DNA from 3 places in the Roseburia sp. OM02-15 genome. Region 2 is predicted to be linked to each of the others. Evidence: predicted binding sites of a transcription regulator. Region 2 holds the regulator's gene; each other region holds the start of a gene.
What was found. Region 2 encodes Rex, which represses fermentation and respiration genes when NADH is low (regulators of the CRP and FNR family bind a similar motif). Its sites were predicted from a motif close to ATTGTTAANTANTTAACAAT; they were not measured.
Positions count from the first base shown of each region.

Region 1: the regulator Rex is predicted to act here: its motif matches at 6,299-6,318, upstream of DXB15_RS07030 (carboxyl transferase domain-containing protein).
Region 3: the regulator Rex is predicted to act here: its motif matches at 2,545-2,564, upstream of pckA (phosphoenolpyruvate carboxykinase (ATP)).

Region 1 is NZ_QULX01000005.1:203,785-213,772, reverse strand. Features, by position in the region: gene DXB15_RS07060 (carboxypeptidase regulatory-like domain-containing protein) at 1-3,442, shown strand, start outside; gene DXB15_RS07055 (C40 family peptidase) at 3,665-4,495, shown strand; gene DXB15_RS07050 (adenine phosphoribosyltransferase) at 4,544-5,068, shown strand; gene DXB15_RS17860 (LysR family transcriptional regulator substrate-binding protein) at 5,130-5,390, opposite strand; gene DXB15_RS17435 (LysR family transcriptional regulator) at 5,377-5,796, opposite strand; gene DXB15_RS07035 (fumarate hydratase) at 5,920-6,093, shown strand; gene DXB15_RS07030 (carboxyl transferase domain-containing protein) at 6,340-7,710, shown strand; gene DXB15_RS07025 (OadG family protein) at 7,731-8,123, shown strand; gene DXB15_RS07020 (biotin/lipoyl-containing protein) at 8,155-8,526, shown strand; gene DXB15_RS07015 (sodium ion-translocating decarboxylase subunit beta) at 8,541-9,692, shown strand; gene DXB15_RS07010 (oxaloacetate decarboxylase subunit alpha) at 9,894-9,988, shown strand, end outside.
Region 2 is NZ_QULX01000014.1:23,730-33,717, forward strand. Features, by position in the region: gene DXB15_RS12265 (hypothetical protein) at 1-122, opposite strand, end outside; gene DXB15_RS17070 (hypothetical protein) at 375-539, shown strand; gene DXB15_RS12270 (chorion class high-cysteine HCB protein 13) at 657-887, opposite strand; gene DXB15_RS12275 (2-isopropylmalate synthase) at 1,176-2,558, shown strand; gene DXB15_RS12280 (GntR family transcriptional regulator) at 2,576-3,265, shown strand; gene DXB15_RS12285 (NADP-dependent isocitrate dehydrogenase) at 3,285-4,496, shown strand; gene DXB15_RS12290 (ABC-F family ATP-binding cassette domain-containing protein) at 4,696-6,615, shown strand; gene DXB15_RS12295 (redox-sensing transcriptional repressor Rex) at 6,705-7,340, shown strand; gene DXB15_RS12300 (NAD(P)H-hydrate dehydratase) at 7,425-8,945, shown strand; gene alr (alanine racemase) at 8,942-9,988, shown strand, end outside.
Region 3 is NZ_QULX01000034.1:2,293-12,280, forward strand. Features, by position in the region: gene DXB15_RS16180 (response regulator) at 1-162, shown strand, start outside; gene DXB15_RS16185 (GntR family transcriptional regulator) at 446-820, shown strand; gene DXB15_RS16190 (ABC transporter ATP-binding protein) at 839-1,690, shown strand; gene DXB15_RS16195 (ABC-2 transporter permease) at 1,687-2,340, shown strand; gene pckA (phosphoenolpyruvate carboxykinase (ATP)) at 2,642-4,246, shown strand; gene DXB15_RS16205 (threonine aldolase family protein) at 4,574-5,599, shown strand; gene DXB15_RS16210 (sodium-dependent transporter) at 5,726-7,048, shown strand; gene DXB15_RS16215 (nitroreductase family protein) at 7,050-7,787, shown strand; gene DXB15_RS16220 (ketopantoate reductase family protein) at 7,790-8,746, shown strand; gene DXB15_RS16225 (sodium-dependent transporter) at 8,988-9,988, opposite strand, start outside.

The sequences.
Region 1 (9,988 bases), on a different contig from region 2:
GACACAGGCAGATGGTAAAGTAGGACTTGGACCTTCTTATATGGTATACAAAGGAGCAGGGCGTGAAGGAAACTGCATGTTCAAGTACAATGGCAAATATTATATCTGCGCATCAGATTTGTATGGATGGAATGCTTCTCATGCATATTATATGGTACTTGATAGCTTAGATGAGTCCTATCTGGCTGCAAAAGCAAAGAATCCAGAGACAAATATGAAGATAATGCCGGGCTGCAGCGATGACTTCTGCCATGTAACCCAGACTGGATTTTTCTACACCGTAAAAGGAACCGAGCAGGAGACCGTATTATTCTGTGGAGACCGTTGGGCAGATTTTGCCAGAAACGGACTTGGTTATAACCAGTGGTGCCCGTTATCTTTTACAGAAGACGGAACTCCATATTACAATTCTCTGAGTGCATGGAATCTGGACGCAGAGACTGGAACATGGACGGTTGCAGATAAAAATAACTATGTAAAAAATGGCAGCTTTGATGCAGATCGTGTGGGCAGTACAGCGTTGGCAGGCTGGACGAATCAGGTGACAAAAGGAAAAAGCCCGATTAATAACAATGGAACCACAACAACCGGAAAATATGCACTGCGCCTGGGCGACAGCACAGATTTCTCCTGTGGCGTATCACAGACGATCCAGAGTAATCAGTATGTTGCCCTGCCGGATGGAACTTATGATATGAGTGCCAAAATTAAAAATGGTGGAAACTTCCAGAAACTGCAGATGTATGCAGAATCCGGTGATGTATCCATGAACATCGATATTCCACAGAATCAGTCAGAATGGACAGACGTTACAATGAAAAATGTAACTGTTTCCGGCGGAAAAGTAACGGTTGGTTTCAAGGCAGACGGAGAAGCAAATGCATGGTGCAATATTGATGATGTTACCTTTGTGAAATCTACCGATGCAGTGGAAATGGGAAAAGTTTCCGGAACAATTTCTTCTGATCTGACCGGTGAAAATCTGATTTTACGTGCACAGAGTGAGACAGGGGATGTTTATACAAAAACAATTCTGCTGGATGGAGAAAAAACAGACTATAGCTTTGATTCCTTAAAACCGGGTAAGTATACCATCAGTGCTGAATTAGATGGAGCCGAGATTGAGGGACCAAACAGCAGCGTAGAAGTTGTATCTGGTCAAAGTGTCAGCGGCATTGATTTTTCCGTAAAAAATCTGTCCGGAAATATTGCAGGAACCGTTACAAGCGGTAATGCTGCACTGGCAGGTGTAACGGTAAGCTTAAAACAGGGCGATACCGTTGTGGCACAGACTGAGACCGATGCGAGTGGACAGTATCAATTCCGTAGGATTCCGGCGGGTACATATACTCTGAGTTTTGAAAAAGGTACTTATGAGACAATTTCAGATGTTGAAATACAGGTAACAAAAGGGGAGGAAACTTCCGTTTCCAATCAGGAAATGAAGAGTATGTCCGGTGACCTGAGCGGCTTTGTTTTCCTGACAGATGGAACACCGGTAAGCAATGCATCTGTATTACTGAGAAAAACAGACAACCGAGCAGATACTTTGACTTATACAGCACAGACAGATGAAAATGGAAAACTTGCGTTAAACGGAGTAGTTCCGGGAACTTATCAGGCAATTGTTACTTCCGGTAGTCTGACCGCTGTTAAATCCAATATTGTAATTACTGAGAATAAAGAGACAACCATGCCGGTACTGATGTCAAAAGAGAAGATTACGGTTCCAAATGGAGATTTTGAAACAGCATGGTCAAATAAAAGATCAATTCCAAACTGGTCTCTTGAAGGTACAGGAGCTTTTCTGGAAAATAAAACACCTTATGCGGGAAAAACACGTATCAGCTTCTGGAGCAGCAGTGCATTCCTTGGACATATTTACCAGACTTTAACAGGATTGGAGAATGGAACCTATTATGTGACTGCCATGATAAAAGGTGATTACGCTGACGGAGATGAGAGCTATCTCTATGCCAAGGACAGCGCGGGTAATGTTATCGCAAAACAGGATATGCCGATTTCCGAAAACGACTGGGTCAAAGTTGGTATTCCGGTGAAAGTAACAGATGGAACCATGACCATTGGTGTATATGGAAAGATGAGCGGAAGCATGTGGATGAATCTGGACAATGTGGAAGCATATTATGCAGGTCCGACAGACACTGACGTTGACGCAACCGAAAAACAGATTGATGCACTTGGAGATATTACCTTAGCCAGCGAAGATGCGATTGCAGAAGCACGAGCAGCGTATAATGCGTTGACTGATTTACAGAAGATGCAGGTAAACAATTACGAGACACTTCAGAAAGCCGAAGAAAAACTTGCGGAACTGAAGGAAGATGCAGCAAAGGTAAAAGCTGTAGAGAGCCAGATTGACGCACTTGGAGATATTACCTTAGCCAGTGAAGACGCAATTACAGAAGCACGGGCAGCATATGATGCATTGACAGATGCGCAGAAAGCACAGGTAAGTAATTACGAAGCACTTCAGAAAGCAGAAGAAAAACTTGCAGAACTGAAAGAAGATGTAGCAAAAGTAAAAGACGTCGAGAGCAAGATTGATGCAATCGGAACTGACATTACTTTAGAGAGCAAAGGTGCGATTGCAGAAGCACGAGCAGCATATGATGCATTGACAGATGCGCAGAAAGCACAGGTAAGCAATTACGAGGCACTTCAGAAGGCCGAAGAAGAATTTGCGTCATTGACGGCGTATGGAACAGGCATTTATACGGTTGATGGAGAAGATGTATATTATCTGAATGGAACACGTCAGTACGTTACAGATGTGGCTAAAGTAAATGGAACCTGGTACAATCTGGTAAATGGTGTGGTACAGAAGAAAGTGACTGTTGCTAAAAACCACAATGGCTGGTGGTACATCAACAAAGACGGAAAAGTAGACTTTAATGCCAATACCGTAGCAAAGAACGAAAATGGCTGGTGGCTGATCCGCAGCGGAAAAGTAGACTTTAATGCTAATACAGTAGCAAAGAATGAAAACGGCTGGTGGTTGATCCGCAACGGAAAGGTAGATTTTAGTGCCAACACAGTAGCAAAGAACGAAAACGGCTGGTGGCTGATCCGTAACGGAAAAGTAGATTTTACTGCCAACACAGTAGCAAAGAATGAAAACGGCTGGTGGTTGATCCGCAACGGAAAGGTAGATTTTAGTGCCAACACAGTAGCAAAGAACGAAAACGGCTGGTGGTTGATCCGCAATGGAAAAGTAGACTTTAGCGCCAACACAGTAGCAAAGAATGAAAATGGCTGGTGGCGTATTGAAGGTGGAAAAGTTAATTTCAATTTTAATGGAATTGCAAGCAACGAAAATGGTCGCTGGTACATCAGAAACGGAAAAGTTGATTTTTCCTATAATGGATATGTAACACAGAATGGTGTGCGGTATCACGTTGTTAACGGAAAAGTCAAATAACAAAAACTTATGAAACGAAAATATGGTTGATTTAGTGAAAGCTGGATCAACCATATTTTTTTCACGGTCGAGAAGACTTCCGCTCTATAAGTGGGGAGTAATAACAAGTCCGTATATGTGTGAATGTTTTTGCCTAAGAAATAGCAGGTTGTGTGTTATATGATCAACTTTTACAGATAGTTTCATACTAATTAATAGATAGAGAATGAAAAGGGATGGAAAATGACCATGATGAACCTGCAAAGTAATCTGACGGGACAGGGATTAGCAGATTTCGCAGAAGGCAGAATCGGAACGCCATATTTTTATGGAGCGAAAATCTCTCATGGAATTTTGACAGAAGAATTTGTGCAGGAACTACACGAAAAACTCCCGGATCTGGTAACGGATGATTATGTGGAACGGGCAAGACAGCAGGGACAGGTTGGAAAAGTGAATACCGATTGTTCCGGACTGATCGGGGCTTATCTGGGCGTGGAGTTGAGCTCAGCGCAAATGTATGCGGTGGCAGATCAACGAATTGTGTATGAAACGTATGCATGGCTCCCCGTAGGAACCGTACTCTGGAAACCAGGGCATGTGGGTGTTTTTCTTGGCAAATGTGATGGCGCGTATCGTTGTGTGGAAGCAAAAGGAATCAATTATGGAACCATCTACTCAAATGTAACCGACAATGACTGGCAATATGGTCTGCTTTTTCCGTGGGTAAGTTACGATATGGAGAATTGCAGGTCGGATACCATGACAGAAAAATTCAGTATTACACGAAAAGGTGAAAATCCATATTTACGTCCATATGTATGGATCATGCAGCCAGAAGAAGCAGCACAGCATCCGGCTGTAAAAAAGATCACTCACGGAGAAGGCGTTCGCTGGCTGCAATGGGAGCTTTGTGAGGCAGGCTATCCCGTTTCTGTAGATGGCGTGTTTGGTTCAAAAACAAAAACTGCCCTGCAAAAATTTCAGATTTCCTGCGAACTGCGTCCGGATGGAATCGCAAAATTTGAAGAACTGGGAAAAATCTCTTTATCTCCCGGAAGTTTTCATGTATAATAACAAGGTTGAGTGATAATCCAAAATACAGGAGGAACTATACATATTATGAAAAAAGTAGAAGATTACGTTAGAAGTATCCCTGATTTTCCGGAACCGGGCATTATTTTTCGCGATATAACAACCGTTCTGCAGGATCCGGACGGACTGAAACTTGCCATTGACGGATTAAAAGAGCGTCTGGATGGCGTTGATTTTGACGTGGTAGTTGGAGCAGAATCCAGAGGATTTATCTTTGGCGCACCGCTGGCTTACGAATTTGGTAAAGGTTTTGTACCGGTTCGTAAAAAAGGAAAACTGCCGTGCGAGACTGTTTCTGCAAAATATGACCTTGAGTACGGTTCCGCAGAGATCGAGATGCACAAAGATTCCATCAAACCGGGTCAGAAAGTTGTTGTAGTAGACGACCTGATCGCAACAGGCGGAACCATCGAGGCTGCTATCAAACTGATCGAGAGCCTTGGTGGAGAAGTTGTCAAAGTATTATTCCTGATGGAGCTGGCTGGTTTAAACGGTCGTGAGAAACTGAAAGGTTACGATGTAGAGTCTGTCATTACTTATCCGGGTAACTAAGGACATCGAAGTTCTTTGAAAAAAATTTTCACAGTCAAAGTGAAATAGGAAAAACAAATAGTTAAGAAAAAAGCTTTCTATATAGAAGTGTCAGTTGAATCTGATCGTTTCTATATAGAAAGCTTTTTATATTTTCCGAGTCAAAGCGGGTGCGTAAAATGGCATTCTGCACGGAATCTTTATTAAACAAAATGACATCCTGATGATCCAGATCAGCAGCTGTGATAGAGATATGATCAGCCAGCGGGTGTTCCGGTGAAACACAAAATACGAGCTGGTCGTGAATGAGCACATGACTGTCGAGCTGGTCAATATTGTACATTTCCATGTTTGACGAGAGCCAGATCCAGTTTATCCTCCTGAACCAGATCACAGGCGCGTACAGAACCATACTCCTCCAGTGAGACGAGGGCATCCGGATATTTGGAACGATAGGCATCAATGAGTCCAGGAAAGAAAAAACTGCTGAGCACCGGTGGAATGCCGACATGGATTGGATTTTGCTGAATCCGGCTGCCGTTCAATTCAAACTGCATGTCTTTGCAATACTGCAGAATGTAGTCTGCTTTCTTATAAAAAAGTGCGCCATCTTCTGTCAGAGTGAGTCGGTTGTTAAATCTGGTAAACAGCGTGATGCCAAATTCGGCTTCCAGTTCCCGAATTGCCAGGGAAATGGCCGGTTGCATCACAAAAAGCTGATTTGCGGCAGCAGTTTTTGTTTCTGATATTTGCGATTGTCAGCTTTATATTAGAAAAAATTCCACTGGGGCTTACCGCTACCATCGTAGCGATCGGATTAAATGTGACCGGGGTTCTGGATTAATGCAAATGCAGCAAAAATGGAGAGATTGTTGGAGGACGGAATCAATGCGATCGGTCTTGGACCGCAGGGTATGGGCGGAAAATATTCTGTCATGGGTGTAAATATTGAAAATACGGCACGTCATCCGTCTACCATTGGTGTTGCTGTAAACGTGGGATGCTGGTCACATTGTGATCGACAAAGAGCTGAACGTAGTCTGTGATACACATTCTACCTGGAAATTTGAGTAAAAAATAAGGAGGATAAAAAGATGATTGAAATCAGAGGCGATAAAAAAGGCATTGATTGGTATTTTGTATACTTTGCATAGAATACAAGTGAATTTGCCAAGGAAAGGCACAAAAATGATAGGCAAACAGGAACATTTTTCTTGAATTTTTGTTCAAAATGAAGTAGAATGATTCTGGTATGTTAATAAAATAACAATCTCAAGGAGGTATGAGGCAATATGGCAGAATGTTTAGCGTTAGAGCGAATCAACCGTCTGTTAGATGAGGGTAGTTTCGTAGAGGTTGGCGCATTAGTTTCCGCCCGCATGACAGATTTTACCGTAAATGACCAGTCCGCACCATCCGATGGTGTCATCACAGGTTACGGACAGATCGAGGGCAATCCGGTGTATGTATATAGTCAGAACCGTGATGTGCTGAACGGAACAATGGGCGAGATGCACGCAAAGAAGATCGCAAAATTATATGATATGGCTGACAAGGCAGCAGCTCCGGTGATCGGACTGTTAGACTGTGGCGGCTTCCGTCTGCAGGAGTCTGTAGATGCACTGGACAGCTTTGGCACAGTGCTTGCAAAACAGGCTGAGTATGCGGACAGTGTGCTTCAGATCAGCGCAGTAATGGGTAATTGTGCAGGTGGCATGACATTGATCCCGGCCATGAGTGATTTTGCATTTATGACAAAAGAAGCACAGATGTATGTGAATGCACCGCATACAATTCAGGATAATAAAAAACTTTCCCGTGAGTTCAATTCCGCAGACTATCAGGCAGTAGTTTCCGGACAGGCAGAGGTGCTGGAGAGCGAGGACGCTGTTCTGACAAAGATCCGTGAGCTGGTAGTGATGCTCATCGATGAGGAATACGGACGCTGCGGTGAGGACGATCTGAACCGTTACATCTCTGAAAAAACATGTGCAATAAAAGATGCACGGGCACTGTTAGGCGAGTGTGCAGACGATAAATTCCTGGAGATCCGTCCGGATTATGCACCGGAGATGGTGACAGGATTCCTTACATTAAATGGAATTTTAGTTGGTGCAGTGGCAAATGCCGATGCACTTTATGATGAAAAAGGTGAGAAGACAGCAGACCTGGCTGACGGACTTACCGTAGACGGATGTGAGAAAGCAGCAGCTTTCGTCGCATTCTGTAACGATTGCGAGATTCCGCTTCTGACTGTGACAGCAGCAGATGGATTTGCAGCAGTAGAGCAGACAGAAAAAGGTCTTCCACAGGCTATCGCAAAACTGGTAAAGGCTTATCATGATGGTGGTTTCAACAGTAAAGTAAACCTGATCATGGGCGATACTTACGGCAGTGCTTATGTGGCTATGGGCGCAAGAAGCATCAGCGATGCTGATATGGTATTTGCATGGGATGACGCTAAAGTAGGTATGATGGAAGCTGAAAAAGCAGCAAATATCTTATTTGCAGCTGAAGGAGAGAAAGCAACTGAAAAACAGGCAGCTGCTTATGAAGGAAAACAGAATGCCGTAACTTCCGCAGCAGCAAGAGGCAGTGTGGATGCAGTCATCGCTCCGGCACAGACAAGAAAACATCTGATCATGGCATTTTCCATGTTGTAAAAGAAAGGAAGATAGTGAAGATGAGAAAGAATATCAAAGGGATTGCGGCAGGCAGTCTCGGACTTCTGGCTTTACAGCTTCCGGGGATGACCGTATTTGCGCAGGCAGCAGACAGAAAAGCCCGACTGGCAAATGCATTACAGAATACAGTCCTTGGTATGGGAACGGTATTCGTTATGCTGATCGCAATTGCGCTGATCATTTACTGTTTCAAGATCATTCCTGTGATCCAGAAAAAATTTGCAAAAAAAGCAGAACCGGAAGCAGAGGTACCAAAGGCAGCACCTGTTGTAGCAGCTCCGGTACAGGAAACAGACGATCTGGAGCTGGTTGCTGTTATCGCAGCCGCGATCGCAGCAAGTGAGAATGTACCGGTAGACAGTTTCAGAGTCCGTACGATCAAGAGACGCTAATCACACCATTTTGTTTAAGGAGAATAGAAAAATGAAAAGTTATACAATTACCGTAAACGGAAACGTATATGATGTAACCGTAGAAGAAAATACAAATGGCGCTCCGGCAGCAGCACCGGCTCCAAGAGCAGCAGCACCGGCACCGGCTCCGGCAGCAAAACCGGCAGCAGCCGCAGGCGCAGCAGGAAGCATTTCCATCACAGCAGGCGCAGCAGGTAAAGTTGTTGACGTTGTAGCAGCACCGGGTGCAGCTGTAAAGAAAGGTGATCCTGTCGTTGTACTTGAGATCATGAAAATGGAAACACCGGTTGTTGCACCACAGGACGGCACAGTTGCCAGCGTAGAGGTTGCAAAAGGTGAGACCGTAGAATCAGGAGCAGTACTTGCTACCATGAACGCATAAGACAGGAGGTAGACATGTCAGGTAATATAGCAGAGACATTAGGCAATCTCGTGCATCAGACCGCGTTCTTCAATCTGACCTGGGGAAACTATCTGATGATCGCCGTTGCCTGTGTGTTCTTATATTTAGCAATTAAAAAGGGATATGAACCGTTACTGCTGGTGCCGATCGCGTTTGGTATGCTTCTGGTAAATATTTATCCGGATATCATGATTTCTCCGGAAAATGCAAGCAACGGTGTCGGAGGTCTGTTGCACTACTTCTTCAAACTGGATGAGTGGTCCATCCTTCCGTCCCTGATTTTCCTTGGTGTCGGCGCACTGACGGATTTCCGTCCGCTGATCGCAAACCCGATCAGTTTTCTCTTGGGAGCAGCCGCACAGTTCGGTATTTTTGCCGCGTATCTGCTGGCTATCGTATTCGGTTTTTCCGATGCAGCAGCTGCAGCAGTATCCATCATCGGTGGAGCAGATGGACCGACTTCCATCTTTCTGGCCGGAAAATTACATCAAAATGACTTGATGGGTCCGATCGCCGTCGCGGCGTACTCTTATATGTCATTGGTTCCGATCATCCAGCCGCCGATCATGAAACTTTTAACAACCAAAAAAGAGCGTTCCATCCGTATGGGACAGCTTCGTGAAGTTTCCAAACTGGAAGCAATCCTTTTCCCAATCATTGTTACCATCATTGTGTGTCTGGTACTTCCGACCACAGCTCCATTGGTAGGTATGCTGATGCTTGGTAACCTGTTCCGTGAGAGTGGTGTAGTAAAACAGCTGTCAGAGACAGCATCCAACGCCCTGATGTACATCGTAGTTATTCTGCTTGGTACATCTGTTGGTGCATCCACAAGTGCAGAAGCATTCCTGAAAGTGACAACACTTCAGATCGTAGTACTTGGTCTGGTAGCATTTGCATTCGGTACCGCAGCCGGAGTTATCTTTGGTAAGATCCTGTGCGTTGTAACAAAAGGTAAGATCAACCCGCTGATCGGTTCCGCAGGTGTATCCGCCGTTCCGATGGCAGCCCGTGTATCCCAGAAAGTCGGTGCAGAAGAAGATCCGACTAACTTCCTGCTGATGCACGCCATGGGACCAAACGTTGCCGGAGTTATCGGAACTGCTATCGCAGCCGGTGTATTTATGGCAATATTCGGTGTATAACTTTGTTTACAGTGTCGAAATCCTAAAAGCATGTCATGCTTGCATGTAAATGCTTTACAGGATTAGCGACACGCCCCTCCAATGAGAAAAAAAGCAGGACAGAGTCATGCGATTTTCGAATGGAGGGAGGATTGTGGGAGCTGAAACAGCGGAACAATCCGTAAACAAAGGCAATGATTATAAAAAAGGAGATAATTTATCATGGAGAAAAAACCATTGAAAATAACAGAAACTGTCCTGCGTGATGCGCATCAGTCTCTGATGGCCACCAGACTGACCACAGAACAGATGCTTCC
Region 2 (9,988 bases):
GAGATCATACGCTGCTGTGGACCATAGAGGTAGGGCACAATGGCTTTTAACATCTGAATCGGTCTGTTTTGAATCAATGTATCCAGTACAGGTGGCGTATGTCCGGTTTCATGTTCATTCATATGAAATATCACGTCCATATCTGATGTTTTTTATAATGTATGAAAAAAATATGCAATTATGAGTAAGAATTTGCGTTCCATAAAAGGATGTTGAATAAAAAAGACATTGTGATTGTGGGGAATATGATGAAGCATTTGAAAATATAGCGCGAAAGGAAAAAAAGGGAGTTGGATGTGATATAAGGCAGGCAAAAATGGTTTTATTTCATATAATAATAGGGAATCCATGATGAAATATGGAGAACATAGCATATGGGAAAATTGGTCTATGACGGTAAAAGCGTTTATGAAATAGATGAAGACTGCCTGCGGAAAAAGGAAGAACGGGAACGGCAAAAAGAAATGGAGTGGCAAAGAAAAAATCTGAAACAACCACCCGGAGTAAGAAGGCAGATGAATAAAACAAATGAAAAATAAAAACTAACAGTATTAGCTAAAATTGATTTCATATATAAGAGGAGACAGAAAGAACCGGAGGCATCATAGCCCCCGGTTTTTGTCGTACCAAGATGTGTAGTCAGATTTGATTTTGACTTAGAAGCAGCCACAGCCGTTTCCGTTGTTGTTTCCGCCGCATCCGCCACAGCAGCACAGAAGCAGGATGATCCAGATTGCTTCACTGCAGCCATTTCCACCCAGGAAAGAGCCATTGCCATTTCCGCATCCACCGCAGCAGCACAGAAGTAAGATAATCCAGATAATGTTGTTGCATCCGCATCCGTTGTCGTTAGAGCATCCACAGTTTGTAGCAGCTAAATCACTCATGTTGATAGCCTCCAGATTTTTATTTACAATTCATAGTATGTATGCGGCTTGTCAGTGTTTCTTTAAAAAGAAATAAATTTTCGAAAAATTGTTCATTCATGCAGATATAGCATACCTGTTTTTATAAACTCTGATAGGAACAAAATAAGGAAACAGAATATATTAAGAAAAAATTTTATACTTTAACTTGACAAAGTGATAACAAGAATGTATTATTGTATGCAATGAGAGCGATTGCATACAATCTAATATATTGTATACGAGTATATAAGGTGAGGAGCGAATAACATGCGTAAAGTAGTAATGAATAAGCATAATAATCTGTTACAGCTGGAAGAACATTTTTATCAGCTGGTTGATGTAGATGAACCAAATACATTTAGAAATCTGTTTCCGTATGAAGAGATTCCGAAAATTGCGTTCAACGACCGAATCGTACCGCATAACATGCCGGACGATATCTGGATCACAGATACCACATTTCGTGACGGACAGCAGTCAAGAGCTCCGTACACTACCGATCAGATTGTAACGATCTATGATTATCTGCACAAATTGGGCGGCCCGAAAGGAATTATCCGTCAGAGTGAGTTTTTCCTGTACAGCAAAAAAGACCGTGATGCAGTTTACAAATGTATGGAACGTGGATATAAGTTCCCGGAGGTTACAAGCTGGATCCGTGCAAGTAAACAGGATTTCGAATTAGTAAAAGACATCGGACTGCGTGAGACCGGTATTCTGGTAAGCTGTTCCGATTATCATATTTTCTACAAAATGAAAATGACCAGACGTGAGGCCATGAACCACTATTTGAGTGTCATCCGTGAGTGCCTGGAGACAGGTATCAGCCCACGCTGCCACTTAGAGGATATTACAAGATCCGATATTTACGGCTTCGTTATTCCGTTCTGTGTGGAACTGATGAAACTGATGGATGAATACAAGATTCCGATCAAAGTTCGTGCCTGCGATACCATGGGATATGGTGTAAACTTCCCGGGTGCCGTTATTCCGCGAAGTGTACCGGGTATCATTTATGGTCTGACAACTCATGCGGGCGTACCGTCTGAATTGATCGAGTGGCATGGTCACAACGATTTTTACAAGGCAGTTACCAACTCTACCACAGCATGGCTGTATGGAGCCTGTGGTGTCAACTGTTCTCTGTTTGGTATCGGAGAGCGTACCGGTAATACACCACTGGAGGCTATGGTATTTGAGTATGCGCAGTTAAAAGGAACACTGGACGGCATGGATACCACAGTCATTACAGATCTGGTTGATTATTTTGAAAAAGATCTGGATTACACACTTCCAAGCAGAACACCGTTTGCCGGCAAGAACTTCAACGTAACAAGAGCCGGAATCCATGCAGACGGACTGTTGAAAAACGAAGAGATTTACAATATTTTTGATACAGAAAAATTCTTAAAGAGACCGGCACTGGTATCTATTTCCAATACATCCGGTCTGGCTGGAATCGCACACTGGATCAACAGCTACTACAGACTGCCGCAGGAGCGTCATCTGGACAAACACTCAGAGCTGGTTCACAAACTGAAAGACTGGGTTGATGAACAGTATGATGAAGGACGTGTAACCGTTCTGACAGACAACGAGCTGGTTGTTAAGATTACAGAGTGCTGCAAGGAGCTGGGAATTATTTTATAACAAGGGGGCAAAAAAGGATGGGAGATAACCATTCGCTCAGTGATAAAGTATTTCATAAACTGCAGGAAGATATTTTATCCGGAAAATATGCGGTGGATGAGGAACTGAAAGAAAAGACCATCGGCGATGAGCTGGGGGTCAGTCGGACACCGGTGCGCGAGGCACTGCGTCAGCTGGAACTTCAGGGACTTGTCACAATCACGCCGAACAAGGGCGCGCATGTCACCGGATTTTCCAAAGAAGATCTGAATGACATTTATGAGATACGGTCTGTGATGGAAGGCTTATGTGCCAAATGGGCAGCGAAAAAAGCCACACCGGAACAGATTGAAGAACTGGAAGAAATTGTATACCTGACAGAATTTCATGTGTCAAAGGGGCACAGTGAGCAGGTATTTGAACTGGATAATAAGTTTCATGAGACCTTATATCAGGCGTCAGGAAGTAAGGTACTGGCAAACGTACTGACGGATTTTCACAATTATGTGCAGCGGGTGCGCAAAATGACATTGAAATCAAAAGAGCGTTCCGAAAAATCAAACGATGAGCACCGCATGATCGCTCAGGCGATCCATGATCATGATCCGGAGAAAGCACAGATGCTGGCAAATCAGCATATCATGAGAACCATTGAAAATATTGATCACTGTGGCTGGGACAATCTGCTGCAGGAATCCCGAAAAGAAAATGAGAACAGCGGGAATTAAGGATTGGAGGATAATTACCATGGAAAAAATTAAAATGACTACACCTTTAGTAGAAATGGATGGAGATGAAATGACCAGAATCCTCTGGCAGTATATCAAAGACGAGTTATTACTTCCGTTTGTGGATCTGAAAACAGAGTATTATGATCTGGGACTGGAATACAGAAATGAGACCGACGACAAGGTAACCTTCGATTCTGCTTATGCCACACAGAAATACGGCGTAGCTGTAAAATGTGCAACTATCACACCGAATGCAGCCCGCGTAAAAGAGTATAACTTAAAAGAAATGTGGAAGAGTCCGAACGGAACTATTCGTGCAATTCTGGATGGAACGGTATTCCGTACACCAATCAAGGTAAAAGGCATTGAGCCATGCGTAAAGAACTGGAAAAAACCGATCACCATTGCCCGTCATGCTTACGGTGATGTATACAAAGCATCTGAAATGAAGATTCCGGGACCGGGAAAGGTAGAACTGGTTTATACCGCTGAGGATGGAACAGAAGTAAGAGAGTTAGTTCATAATTTTACCAACGCTGGTGTCGTTCAGGGACAGCACAACATCTGCAAATCCATCGAAAGTTTTGCAAGAAGCTGCTTTAACTACGCACTGGATATGAATCAGGATCTCTGGTTTGCAACAAAAGATACGATTTCAAAAAAATATGATCACACATTCAAAGATATTTTCCAGGATATTTATGATGCAGAGTATAAAGAAAAATTTGAGGCAGCAGGCATTGAATATTTCTATACACTGATCGATGATGTAGTTGCCCGTGTTATGAAAGCTGAGGGCGGATTTATCTGGGCATGCAAAAACTATGACGGCGATGTTATGAGTGATATGATCTCCTCCGCATGCGGATCTCTGGCTATGATGACTTCCGTACTGGTTTCTCCAAGCGGCGTATACGAGTACGAAGCTGCTCACGGAACTGTTATGAGACACTATTACAAACATCTGGCTGGTGAGGAGACATCCACAAACTCCGTAGCAACTATTTTTGCATGGACCGGTGCATTACGCAAACGTGGCGAGCTTGACAATCTGCCGGAATTAGTAAAATTTGCAGATAATCTGGAAAAAGCTTGTATTGATACAATAGAATCTGGTAAAATGACAAAAGACTTGGCATTAATTACAGAATTAGAGAACCCAGTTGTATTAAACAGCCTTGATTTCATCAAAGCAATCCGTGAGACACTGGAGAAAATGTACGCATAAATGTAATTGTGTACGGAAAAACACAGTGTTAGTTTAGACGGTAATTTTGCAATTTGCCAAACAAGAATAATGACTCTGAATCAGATGAAGATAAAAAGAGCGAATCTATCTGAAGGGAAGGAACATTTATTCAAAGAAAAATGAAACACAGGAATCCTGCGAGCTGCAGGATTCCATTTTTAAGGTGAGGAAGAAACATATGATTTTAGCATGTCAAAATATCAGTAAATCATTTGGTGTGGAACCGGTGATCCGAAATGTGAGTTTTCATGTGGAAGATCAGGAAAAAGTGGCAATTGTAGGAATTAACGGTGCCGGAAAATCCACACTGTTGAAAATTATCGTAGGGGAGCTGCCGGCAGATGAAGGTACCGTAACCCTTGCAAAAGGAAAAACGCTGGGGTATCTGGCGCAGCATCAGGATATCTCCGATGAGAGGACGATCTATGAGGCAGTTCTGGAAGGAAAACGTCAGCTTATCGATATGGAGCAGAAAATCCGTGAGCTGGAAGAAGGAATGCAGTCCGTATCAAAAGAGGATATGGAAGCTTATATGGAAAATTATCATAAGCTGCTGCATGAGTTCGAAGCCAGAGATGGTTATTCTTATCGCAGCGAGGTTTCCGGTGTCTTAAAAGGTCTTGGATTTTCCGAGGATGATTTTGAAAAACACTGCAACGAGCTGTCCGGTGGACAGAAAACCCGTGTATCTCTGGCGCGTCTGCTGGCGACACATCCGGATATCATTCTGCTGGATGAGCCGACGAACCATTTGGATATTGAGTCTATTCAGTGGCTGGAGACATTTTTGCTGAATTACAAAGGGGCTGTTGTGATCGTTGCCCATGACCGTTATTTTCTGGATCGAATCGTAACGAAAGTTGTGGAAATCAGCATGCACAAATCTGCAGTGTACGATGGTAATTATACAGCTTATGCTGCAAAAGCTGCTTTTGCAAGAGAGGAAGCGTTGCGTGCTTACTATAATCAGCAGCGGGAGATCAAACATCAGGAAGCCGTTATTGAAAAACTGAAATCCTTTAACCGGGAGAAATCCATCAAGCGTGCAGAGAGCCGTGAAAAGCAGCTGGCAAAAATAGATGTTTTAGAAAAACCACAGGAAGAAAAATCCGAGATGCATATGACACTGACACCGTCCATTATCAGTGGAAACGATGTGCTGCGGGTGGAAGGTCTTTCAAAGGCTTATGAAAATAAGAAACTGTTTCAGGATATTTCTTTTGAAATCAAACGTGGTGAGCGCGTGGCTCTGATCGGTCAGAACGGAACCGGAAAGACAACAATTTTAAAGATCCTGAATGAAAAAGTAAATGCAGATGCAGGTTCTTTTACGTTGGGAACAAACGTAAAAATCGGTTATTATGATCAGGAGCAGCAGGTGCTTCATATGGAAAAAACGTTGATGGAAGAGATTGCGGACGATTATCCGAAGCTGACACAGACACGTATCCGAAATATTCTGGCAGCATTTTTGTTTACCGAGGATGATGTGTTCAAGCGCGTCAGTGACTTGAGCGGTGGTGAGCGCGGCCGTCTGTCACTGGCAAAACTGATGCTCTCCGAGGCAAACTTCCTGATCCTGGATGAGCCGACGAACCATTTGGATATCGCTTCTAAGGAAATTTTGGAGTCTGCTCTGAAACGTTATGAGGGAACCGTGCTGTTTGTATCCCATGATCGTTATTTTATTAACCGGACAGCGACCCGTATCCTGAACCTGACAGAGCACAGTCTGGTCAATTATATCGGTAATTATGACTATTATCTGGAGAAAAAAGAGACAAACGAGCGGGCATATCTGGCATCTTCGGAGACAGAAGCAGCAGTAAGCACCGAAGAAGTGTCCGAGGGTAAGACAGACTGGCAGACTCAGAAGGAAGAACAGGCGAAAAAGCGTAAAATTCAGAACCGTGTGAAGAAAATTGAAGCCGAGATTGAGTCTCTGGAAGAAAAACTGACAGAATTGGATGAACAATTTCAGGATCCGGCAGTGGCGACCAACTCTGCAAAACTTGGAAAACTGCACAGCGAGCAGGTGGAAGTACAGGAAAAACTGGATCAGCTGTACGAAGAATGGGAAGAACTGGCATCTGATTGATAAAAAATTGACAAAATAATCTCAGATGTTTATAATGAATACAGATAATTGCGGGTAGTAACGCAAATGGTTGAAGGAGTAAATGGAAGATGCAAAAGGAAATTTCGCAGGCGGTCATACGTCGAATGCCAAGATATTACAGATATCTTGGAGAATTGCTGGATGCGGGAGTAGAAAGAATTTCATCCAATGAGCTGAGCGTTCGAATGAAAGTAACAGCTTCTCAGATTCGTCAGGATCTGAACAATTTTGGTGGTTTTGGCCAGCAGGGATACGGTTATAATGTGCAGTATCTGTATGAGGAGATTGGAAAAATCCTTGGTCTTGACCGACAGCACAACATTATCGTAGTCGGAGCCGGTAATATGGGACAGGCGCTGGCAAATTATGTGAAGTTTGAGAAACGTGGCTTTATGATCACCGGACTTTTTGATGTCAATCCGGCACTGGCAGGTTTGTCAGTCCGTGGTATTGAGATACATATGATGGACGAACTTCCGGAATTTGTAAAGCATCAGAGAGTTGATATTGCGGTATTGACACTTCCGAAAGAAAAGGCAGAACAGGCAGCGGAGCAGCTGGTAAAACTTGGCATCCGTGCAATCTGGAACTTTGCACATCTGGATCTGGAACTTCCGGATGATGTAGTTGTGGAAAATGTTCACTTGTCTGACAGCTTGATGCAGCTGTCTTATAACATTGTCCGCAGACAGGATAACGAATAAGAAACCTTGCAAACGTGCGCTTTGTCCTACGGGCAGAGCGCATTTGTATGTAAATTGTGCAAAACAAACCGGGGGAATATAACGATGAGAGATGTATTAAATGGTCAGGAAATGAAACAGTGTGATGAAAATACCATGAAGATGGGAATGTTATCAGCGGTATTAATGGAACGTGCTGCCTTAAGTGTGGTAAAAGAAATTATGGAGCGTTATCCGGATGATGATACGAGAATTCTGACTGTATGCGGCGCGGGGAATAATGGCGGTGATGGTATCGCTGTTGGACGTCTGCTTGCTTTGCAGGGATATGAAGTGGGTATCTGTTTTGCCGGAAATCCTGAAAAAATGACTACAGAAACAGCCCGGCAGATGAAGATCGCAAAGAATTATAATGTGCCGGTTTTAACACCCGAAGAGGCATTCCAGGAGAACTGGGATGTCATTGTAGATGCGCTCTTTGGCATTGGACTGAGCCGGGAGATAACCGGAAAATATGCAGATATTATAAAAGAATTGAACGTGTATTACGAGGGCGCCGGTAAAATTGCGGTAGATATTGCTTCCGGAATATCGGCAACCACTGGAGAGGTGCTTGGAACGGCATTTCAGGCAGATGTGACTGTGACCTTTGGATTTGAAAAGCGGGGACAGCTTTTATATCCGGGAGCAGAGTATACCGGCGCACTCAAAGTGGAAGATATTGGATTTACCACAGAAAGTTTGTTTGACATTATACCGGGATTGCATGTGCTGGAAAAAGAAGATCTTGATATGCTGCCAAAAAGAACAGCGCACTCTAATAAAGGAAGTTACGGAAAACTGTTATTGATCGCCGGTTCCGAAGGAATGGCAGGTGCGGCAGTTTTTGCGGCAAAGGCGGCATACCGGATGGGATGCGGTCTGGTCCGGGTGGCAACGGTGGAAAGTAACCGGGCAATTTTGCAGCAACTTGTACCGGAAGCGGTACTGGCAGTTTACAATGATACAACAGATGTGGTAAAATTTGTGGAAACACAGCTTGCCTGGGCAGATGCCGTGGCAGTCGGTTCCGGAATCGGACAGTCTGCATTGTCAGAAAAAATGGTGAAAACTGTGATCGAGCAGAATACAAAACCGTGCCTGTTTGATGCGGATGCCCTGAATCTGATTTCCAAAAATCCGGAATGGCTGCAGTTTTTGAAAAACGGAGCAGTTTTTACTCCGCATCTTGGCGAAATGAGCCGGCTCATCGGAACATCTATCGCAGAAATTTCAAAGGATCTTGTGGGGGTAGCTTTGCAGTATGCACAGAAAAATCACGTAGTAATGGTGTTAAAAGATGCAAGAACTGTGACTGCCACAGAAAAGCGTGGCTGTTTCCTGAATCTGAGTGGAAATGACGGAATGGCAACAGCAGGATCAGGAGATGTGTTAAGCGGTGTGATCGGTGCATTGCTGGCACAGGGCATGCTGCCGGAAGATGCGGCACCTATGGGTGTATATCTTCATGGTCTGGCAGGTGATGCGGCAGCAAAGAAACTTGGCAGACACAGCATGATGGCAAGTGATATCGTAGATGGAATTACCGATTTGTTGAAGGAACAGGAGGACACAATAGAACAATGAAAGAGTATCGCAGAATATGCGCAAATATCAGTTTAAAAGCATTGGAGCATAATTTAGATGCAATACATGACTGTATTGATCGTGATACGAAGATTATTGCAGTAGTAAAGGCAGATGGCTATGGTCATGGGGCAGTACCGCTGGCAGAAGTGATGGAACAGCGCGAGGATGTCTGGGGCTATGCGGTGGCAACCCCGGAGGAAGCGGAAGAACTGTACAGCAACGGAATCAAGAAACCGATTCTGATCCTTGGTTATACGTTCCCGGAATACGATGAGCAGATTGTAAAAGAAGGACTCCGCCCGGCAGTATTTTCTCTGGAACGGGCAAAGCAGCTGTCAGAAGAAGCAGTTCGTCAGAACAAAGAGTGTAAGATTCATATTAAACTGGATACCGGTATGAGCAGAATCGGTTTTCAGGTGACGGAACAGTCTGCTGATGAGATTGCACAGATCGCAGCTTCGCCGAATATTATAATAGAAGGAATCTTTACACATTTTTCCAAAGCAGATGAGACGGATAAAACTTTCACAAAGAAACAGGCAGATACTTATGAGCAGATGATCACCTGGTTAAAGGATCGTCAGATTGAGATTCCAATTCATCATATTTCAAACAGTGCGGGAATTGTGGATCTTCCGGAGTATAATAAGGATATTGTCCGTGCAGGAATTATTTTATATGGTCTGTGGCCGTCTGATGAAGTAGAAAAAAATAATATTGACTTAAAACCGTTACTGTCCTTAAAGAGTCATGTAGTTCATGTAAAGGAACTGGAGCCGGGACGGATCATCAGTTATGGCGGTACATTTGAAGTGGAAAAACCGATGCAGATTGCAACGGTACCGGTTGGTTATGCAGACGGTTATCCGCGCAGCCTGTCAAACAAAGGATATGTGTTGATTCATGGAAAACGTGCGGCAATCTGCGGCAGAGTCTGCATGGATCAGATGATGGTAGATGTTTCTGAAATTCCGGATGTAAAACCGGGAGATGAGGTGACATTGATCGGAACAGATGGTACAGAGACGATCACGATGGAG
Region 3 (9,988 bases), on a different contig from region 2:
CGGGCAGATGCCAAAACGATTCCGATTGTAGCCATGAGTGCGAATGCTTATATGGAAGATGTAAAAAAATGTCTTGCAGCTGGTATGAATGAACATGTCAGCAAGCCGGTTTTCAAGGATACGTTGCTTTCCGCGCTTGCAACACAGATGAATGTGAAGTAGAAACATATGGACTTTTTTAGAGTGTATGTGATTTTTATTAAGGATAAGTAACCATATATAGCATATAATAGAAAAATATTCAGAACGTATAAGGATGTTATAACAGGAAAATATAGATAAGTCACCGGATTACGGTAGATATTTGATCGGATGAGATGGAATGTCTATTGTAATACCGGTGATTTTTGCATAAAAAAGATATTTTGAAGATAAACAGTATATAACAGTTGACAACAGATGTACACTGTTATATACTGTTAGCTGTAAGGGAGGTCCCATCAATATGCATATTATTTTAAATCATTCTTCCATGGTGCCCATTTACGAGCAGCTTATGGAGCAGATAAAAACAGAAATTATTGAGTCAGCACTGGTAGAGGAAGAGGCGCTTCCCTCTGTGAGAAAGCTGGCAGGTGAACTTCGCATCAGTGCACTGACTGTAAAAAAAGCTTACGACAAGCTGGAAGAATCTGGATTTGTGACAACTGTTCATGGAAAAGGAACATTTGTTACCGCTTCGGACAAACAGCTGGCACTGGAAGCACGCAGGAGAGCAGTAGAAGAAGAATTCGAAAAAGCCATCGATCAGGCAAAAAATGTCGGATTGAGCAAAGAGGAAATTCTGGAAATCGTAAGTCTGCTGTTGGAGGAAGCGTAGGAAGCAGGAGGATTTGTAATGATCACAATGAAAAATGTCCGCAAGACATATGGAACGTTTCAAATGGATCTGTCTATGGAGATCCCGAGTGGGCAGATCACAGGTCTTGTGGGAAAAAACGGCGCCGGAAAAAGTACGGCGATCAAATTAATACTTGGACTGACGGAAGCTGAAAGCGGTGAAATATCTGTATTTGGAAAAAATATTCATCAGTTAAGTATGACAGAAAAAGCACAGATTGGAGCATCTCTGGCAGACTCCGGGTTCAGCACCTATCTCAATATTGTCGATGTGCAGAAAATTTTGTCAAAAATGTATCCGGATTTTGACAGCGCTTACTTTGAAAAAGGATGTCGGGAATTGAGGCTGCCGGAGAAGAAGCGAATCCGTGAATATTCCACTGGTATGAAAGCTAAATTGCGGGTGCTGACAGCGCTCAGTCACCATGCAAAGCTCCTGATCATGGATGAACCGACGGCAGGTTTGGACGTGGAAGCCAGAAATCATATTTTGGATATGTTAAGGACTTATATGGCAGAGGATGAAGAACGTTCGATTCTGATCACTTCTCATATTGCGTCCGATTTGGAGCATTTGTGTGATGATATTTATCTGATTCATGATGGAATGTTGATATTACATGAAGAAACAGATGTGATTTTAGAACAATATGGGGTATTAAAGGTAAGCGAAGAACAGTTTGACAATCTGGATCAGGAATATCTGTTAAAAAAACAGAAAACATCCTACGGTTATGCCTGTTTCACAAACCACAAAGATTATTATCAGGAAAACTGTCCGGGAATCACTGTGGAAAATGGCAATATCGATGAATTAATTTTAATGATGACGGGAGGTTATCAAGGATGAGAGGATTGTTAGAAAAAGATATCCGGTTGTTGCTGCACAGCAAACAGACATTTCTGTGTTTTATTGCACTTGTGATTGTACTTGGGGTTACACAAAAAAATCCTTTTATAGTGGGCTACGCCACTTTTATGATGGCAGCATTTTTGGTTTCTACACTTTCTTATGATGAGATGGATCATGGACTTGCCTTTTTATTTACGTTGCCGATTGACCGAAAAATGTATGTCAGAGAAAAATATCTGTTTTGTATGGGAGGAGCAGTCATTACCTGGTTTATTGCGTTAATATTGTATTTTGCTGTCCTAACTGTAAATCATACGCAAACTTTATTTGAGGAAGAAATGCTGAAAGGACTTGCTTTTTTGCCAATTGCGATTTTATTTTTGTCTCTGCTTCTTCCGTTGCAGTTAAAATTTGGTGTGGAAAAAAGCCGTCTGCTGGTGATTGGTGTTTCTGTTTTTACTGGTATCATGATTTATTTTCTGGCAGAAAAAAGTGGAATGCTGGATGGAGAAAGTACAGTTATACTGTCTGTTTTCGGAGTGATAGGGGATATAGCTGTGGATATGATCAGCCTGCTTGTGGCAGGGGGAATGGCAGCAGTGTCATATCTGTGCAGCTGTCGTATCATGAAAAAGAAGGAATTATAATATTTTCTGATTAAAAATGATATCTGTCTGATATGGAATTTGCTTTTGGATAAACGAAGCCTTTCAGCCAAAGACAGTACAGAGATGATTTCGGTAATTTTGTGCTGATTAAAAAAAATTTTTGATTGAAATCGCTTGACTTCTGGTCGTATTTTTTTGTATTGTATAGAATGTATTAATTTGAGTACAAAATTGACACAGAAGATTGATAAATTATTGACAAATTCTGGCTTTAATGATAGTATAGGTTCGAATTAAGTACTCTATTAGATTACAGTAATGAAAGGACGAGGTAGGTAAAATGGCAGAAATCAATTTAAGCAAGTACGGCATTAGCGGCACAACTGAGATTGTACACAATCCTTCTTATGATTTATTATTTGAGGAAGAGACCAAACCGGAACTGGAAGGTTATGAAAAAGGTCAGGTCAGCGAACTTGGCGCAGTTAATGTTATGACAGGTATTTATACAGGTCGTTCTCCGAAAGATAAATATATTGTAGTAGATGAGAATTCCAAGGACACTGTATGGTGGACTTCTGATGAATATAAAAACGACAACCATCCGGCTACACAGGAAGCATGGAACGCAGTAAAAGATCTTGCAATCAAAGAGCTTTCCAACAAAAAACTGTATGTAGTAGATGCATTCTGTGGAGCAAACAAAGACACACGTATGGCAATCCGTTTCATCGTTGAGGTTGCTTGGCAGGCACATTTCGTAACAAACATGTTTATCCAGCCGACAGCAGAAGAACTTGAGAACTTTGAGCCGGATTTCATCGTTTACAACGCTTCCAAAGCAAAAGTTGAGAATTACGAAGAACTGGGTCTGAATTCTGAGACAGCAGTTATGTTCAATATCACAAGCCGTGAGCAGGTTATCGTAAATACATGGTACGGCGGAGAGATGAAAAAAGGTATGTTCTCCATGATGAACTATTACCTTCCGTTAAAAGGCATCGCTTCCATGCACTGTTCTGCAAACACAGATATGAACGGTGAGAATACAGCAATCTTTTTCGGACTTTCCGGAACAGGTAAAACTACACTTTCCACAGATCCGAAACGTCTCCTGATCGGTGATGATGAGCATGGCTGGGATGACAACGGCATATTCAACTTCGAGGGTGGATGCTATGCAAAAGTTATCAACCTTGACAAAGAATCTGAGCCAGATATCTACAATGCAATCAAACGTGACGCTCTGCTTGAGAACGTTAGTCTGGATGCAGAGGGCAAAATTGATTTCGCTGACAAGAGCGTAACAGAGAATACACGTGTATCTTATCCGATCAACCATATCGAAAATATTGTTCGCCCGGTTTCTTCCGCACCGGCAGCTAAGAATGTAATCTTCCTGTCCGCAGATGCATTTGGCGTACTTCCGCCGGTATCTGTTCTGACACCGGAGCAGACACAGTATTACTTCCTGTCTGGATTTACAGCAAAATTAGCCGGTACAGAGCGTGGAATCACTGAGCCGACACCTACCTTCTCCGCATGCTTCGGACAGGCTTTCCTTGAGCTTCATCCGACAAAATATGCAGAAGAACTTGTTAAGAAAATGGAGAAGAGCGGAGCAAAAGCTTACCTTGTAAATACAGGATGGAACGGAACAGGAAAACGTATTTCTATCAAAGATACACGTGGAATTATCGACGCTATCTTAAATGGTGATATCAAAAATGCTCCGACAAAGACAATTCCATACTTCAACTTTGAAGTACCGACAGAGCTTCCGGGCGTAGATCCGGCAATCCTTGATCCGCGTGATACTTACGCAGATGCTTCTGAGTGGGAAGCAAAAGCCAAAGATCTGGCAGACAGATTTGTTAAAAACTTCGCAAAATACGAAGGAAACGAAGCTGGTAAAGCGCTTGTTTCTGCAGGTCCTCAGGCATAAGATTTATATAAAAGCAAAAGTTGGATTTTTAAATATTTGAATATTTGATTTTTCGAGATGTGGAAAATTCGCATAACAGTGGATTTCCACATCTTTTTTGTTGTCTCTAAGTTTTCTTATTAAACGGTTATGTACACCATGTTTTATATAAGAAATCCCTGCAAATTTTCAAAATTTCCGGAAACAGACTTTTTTCATGGAAGAAAAGGGCGAAATATGTTAAAATTAAAGAGTATGTATTTGAACGCAGGCCGCAAAGCGACTGCGTTCATGAGTAAGTAGTGAAAGCGGATTGCTTATGTCTGCTTTATATGGAGGAAAAATATTTTGATTTCATTTGCAAGTGATTATGTAGCCGGAGCACATCCGGAAATTATAAAGAGATTAGCAGAGACAAATATGGAAAATTTGTCCGGGTATGGGACAGATCTATACTGTGCACAGGCAGCGGAGAAGATCAGACAGTATTGTCATTGCCCGGATGCAGAGGTTTATTTTCTGGTTGGTGGAACACAGACCAATCAGATTGTAATCAGCACGATGTTACAACCGTATGAAGGTGTAATTGCGGCAGATTCAGGACACGTCAATGTACATGAAGCAGGTGCGATCGAGTACACCGGACATAAGGTATTGTCCCTTGCAGGTAAAGATGGCAAGATTGCAACTGCCGATCTGGAAAACTATGTGGCGCGGTTTTATGCGGATGACAGTTACGAACATATGGTATTTCCGGGAATGGTTTATATTTCTTTCCCGACAGAGTATGGAACGTTGTATTCCAAAAAGGAACTTCAGGAAATCTATGAGGTATGCAAGAAAAGAAATCTTCCGTTATTTGTTGACGGAGCGCGGCTTGGCTATGGACTTGCCAGCAGTGAAAATGATGTGACATTGGAAGAACTGGCGCAGTTGTGTGATGTTTTTTACATTGGCGGGACAAAAGTCGGTGCTTTGTGTGGAGAAGCAGTTGTATTTACCAATCGTCGTGCACCGAAGTATTTCGTGACACAAATCAAACAGCATGGCGCGTTACTGGCAAAGGGACGTCTGCTTGGGATTCAGTTTGATACGCTTTTTACGAACGATCTGTATTTTAAAATCAGTGAACATGCGATTCATATGGCAGAAAAATTGAAGCAGTTATTTGCAGAAAAAGGGTATCGCTTTAACTTGGATTCTCCGACAAATCAGCAGTTTATTATTCTGGAAAATGAGAAGTTACAGGAACTGAGCGGAAAAGTAGATTTCAGCGTATGGGAAAAGCAGGATGATGAACATACCGTTGTTCGTTTTGCAACAAGTTGGTCTACACAGGAAGCAGATATTGAGTATCTTTCAACGTTATTATAAAAGCGGATTTTAGAAGAAATAAGAAATATATCTGTAGTGGTGGTGGCGTGAAAAACGTATCCTTCACTGACAGAAAGAGCAAGGCACAGCAAAAAAATTGACTGTGAGTTGAAATAAGGAGTATTTATGGAAAAAAGAGAATCATTTCAATCAAGATGGGGCTTTATTTTAGCCTGTATTGGTTCGGCTGTGGGGATGGGTAATATATGGATGTTTCCGACTCGTGTATCTCTGTATGGAGGTGGAGCATTTTTAATCCCATATATTATTTTTGTGGTGTTGATCGGATCTACCGGTGTCATCGGAGAGATGAGCTTCGGGCGGGGAACCAGGTCTGGTCCGATTGATGCATTTGGAACTGCATGTGAGCGGCATGGAAAAAGAAAAATCGGAGAAGCACTTGGTATGATACCGGTGGTTGGTTCCATGGCAATGGCCATCGGCTACACCGTTGTTATGGGATGGATTTTAAAATATGCCATAGGTGCTTTTTCCGGAACGACGCTTGCGCCGGAGCATGTGGATGATTTTGCGGATAAATTTGGCAGCATGGCATCTGCGTTTGGAAATAATGGATGGCAGGTTTTAATCTTGTGCATTACCATGGCAATTTTGATGTTTGGTGTTGGAAATGGAATTGAAACGGCAAATAAGATCATGATGCCGATTTTCTTCTTTTTGTTTGTTGGACTTGGCATTTATATCGCATTTCAACCGGGGGCGGCAACGGGTTACCATTATATTTTTCGTATTGATCCGGTGGCATTAGCAGATCCAAAAACTTGGATTTTTGCATTGGGACAGGCATTTTTCTCACTGTCAGTAGCTGGAAATGGAACGTTAATCTACGGTTCTTATCTGCCAGATCATGAAAATATCCCAGCAGCGGCAGGGCGTGTGGCATTTTTTGACACATTGGCAGCAATGCTGGCGGCATTGGTGATTATTCCTGCGATGGCAACGACTGGCGCAAAGTTGAATCAGGGTGGACCGGGACTTTTGTTTATCTATCTGCCAAATCTGATCAAGTCCATGCCGGGTGGCAGGCTGATCATCATTATTTTCTTTGTGGCAGTATTATTTGGTGGTCTGACATCACTGATCAATTTGTATGAAGCACCGATTGCAACTGTTCAGGAAAAGCTGCATGTTGGAAGAAAAGCAGCCTGTATGATTATCGGAGCGATTGGCTTGAGTGTTTCACTTTTAATCCAGGGAATCGTATCCGGTTGGATGGATGTGCTTTCTATCTATATCTGCCCGCTGGGAGCAGGACTGGCAGCGATTATGTTTTTCTGGGTATGTGGTAAAAAATACGTGGAGGCACAGGTTAACAAAGGAAGAACAAAGCCGTTTACAAAACTTTATTATCCGATTTGCAAATATTTGTATGTGGCAGTTTGCTTTATTGTGCTGATTCTTGGAATTGCGTTAGGAGGTATTGGATAATATGAATGAAATAATAAAAAGCATATATGAGAGAAAATCTGTGCGTGCCTATGAGGACAGACCGATTCCGGAAGAAATGAAACAGGTAATTCTGGAATCGGCAGCGCAGGCTCCGACCGCAGGTTGTCAGCAGTTGTATACCATACTGAATATTACAGATCAGAAGGTGAAAGAAGCACTGGTGGATACCTGCGATCATCAGCCTTTTATTGCAAAAGCACCATTGGTTTTGATATTTTGTGCGGATTGTAAAAAATGGTATGACGCATTTATAGAAGCAGGAAGTGAACCGCGCAAACCGGATGTGGGTGATCTGATGCTAGCGGTATCAGATGCTGTGATCGCAGCGCAGAATGCTGTTGTGGCGGCAGAAAGTTTTGGCATTGGTTCCTGCTATATCGGAGATATTATCGAAAATTATGAGGAGCAGCGCAGATTGCTACAGCTTCCGGAATATGTGTTTCCGGCGGCAATGCTTGTGTTTGGATGGCCAACCAAACAACAAATGCAGCGACCGAAACCACAGCGTGTAGATCAGAAGTATATTGTACATGAGAATACTTATCGAAGCATGGATGGAAATGAATTGAGAGATATGTTTGCGGGGCACTGCAATAACAGATCTTTTGAAGATTGGATGATGGCATTTTGTAAGCGTAAATACAATTCTGATTTTTCAAAAGAAATGTCACGTTCTGTACATAAATATTTGGAACAGTATGCAGAGGGGGAAGAATAGAATTGATTCAATCAGTGGCAGTATTAGGTGCAGGAGCCGTTGGTTCTTATGTGATCTGGGGCTTATCTTCACGAAACGATATCCGTCTTGGAGTGATCGCAGAGGGAGAACGTGCGGTGCGTCTGAAAAAAGATGGATGTGTAATTAATGATACGGTATATCATCCGGAAGTGTGGGCACCGCAGGAAGTGCACAATGTAGACTTGCTGATCGTGTGTCTGAAATATGGTTCTTTGCAGGGAGCGTTGGACAGTATAAAAGAAATCGTTGGAGAACATACCACCGTTATGAGCTTGATGAATGGCGTAGACAGTGAAGAAATCATTGGCGAAAAAGTGGGAGAATCCCATGTATTATATTCCCTGATCAAAGTAGCCTCTCATAAAGAAGAGACTGGTTACTATTTTGATCCGGAAACAACGATTGGTATCTTTTTCGGAGAGTTACAGGCACCGCATGACAGTGATCGTGTGCGGGCAATTGAGCATTTATTTCAGGATACCCGAATTCATTATTTTTCGACTGAACATATTCTGGCAGAATTGTGGAGCAAGTTCCGTTTGAATGTATGCAATAATCTACCACAGGCAATTTTAGGAGCAGGCGTGGGTTGTTATCATGACAGCGTACATATGAAGGCAATCAGTGATGGCTTGCGAAAGGAACTGGAAGCCATTGCGCTGGCAAAAGGTATTGATCTGACAAAAGCGGGATTTGCTTCTGTACACGGAAGTCCGGTGCCGCCTTCGGCACGTTATTCCACGTTACAGGATCTGGATGCGGGACGACATACGGAAATTGATATGTTTTCCGGTGCACTGATCCGCATGGGAAAGGAACTTGAAATCCCGACACCATATAACGAATATACTTACCATATGATCAAAGCGTTGGAAGAGAAAAACGACGGCAAGTTTGATTATACCGGAAAAATAAATAAGCGTACCTGTTCGAAATAAAATATTTTAAAAATCTTTAAGATTAAGAATTCTGATTATTTCATGTATTCGATTACCATGAGTACATAAAGTAATCAGGATTTTTTATTACAGAAAAGAGAAATGACATATGGATGTAGAATTTCAAATATTAGAATGGATTCAGAGGTATAAGATGAAAAAAGGACTGATATGTCGGTACATATAATCTATGTACAAACAATCAATCCTTTTATTTTTAGCTTGATATTAGATATCGTATTTATCCAGCAATCTTATTCAGTAACCCGGTGGACTGCAGGAACAGAATAAACATAATAACTGGCATGATATAGCGGATCATTACGTTATACAATTTTTTTCGTTTGAACTTATTGCCATTTAACTCCATTTCCTCTTCAATCCAGGATGGTTTTACGATCCAACCGATGAGAATAGAAGAGAGCAGTGCGATAAATGGCATCATAAAACTGTTACTGATATAATCCATGATGTCGAGTAACTGTCCGGTACTTCCGTTTGGCAGCTGTGCTTCCACATAAAATGTGCTGTAACCAAGTGCAATGATTGCAGTTGCTGCCAGATAAATAACCGTTAAAATGCTGGTGACTTTTTTCCTTTCTGCATGGAATAATTCCATACAGTTTGCGGTGATGGATTCCAGTACGGAAATACAGGAAGTCAGTGCCGCAAATGCTGTCAGAATGAAGAACATCAGACCAATGATTCGTCCTGCCAGTCCCATGGAATAAAATACGTTCGGCAGGGAGATAAACATCAGACCAGGTCCTGCGGACATACCGTCCAATCCGGAAAATACATAAACTGCCGGAATGATCATAACACCTGCAAGCAGAGCAACACCGGTATCCATCAGCTCAATCTGGGAGATAGATTTATTTAAATTTACATCTTTCTTTACATAAGAGCCGTATGTAATCATGATTCCCATGGATACGCTTAAGGAGAAGAATAACTGGCTCATTGCATCCAGAGAAATCTGTAAAAATCTTGTTACCGTAAGTCCTTTTACATCAGGTGTCAGATATATTTTTAGACCCTGCAGACCGGTTCTGACAGTTCCGTCCTCTACCGGATGTTTTAATGTCAGTGAGAAAATCGCGATACCAATGACCATCAGTAAAAGTATCGGCATGATAAATTTGGATACACGCTCAATACCTTTTTCCACTCCGTTGTATACAATCAGTGCAGTCAAAAACATAAAGATCAGACCGAACCATACAGAAGACGGAGAGGAAA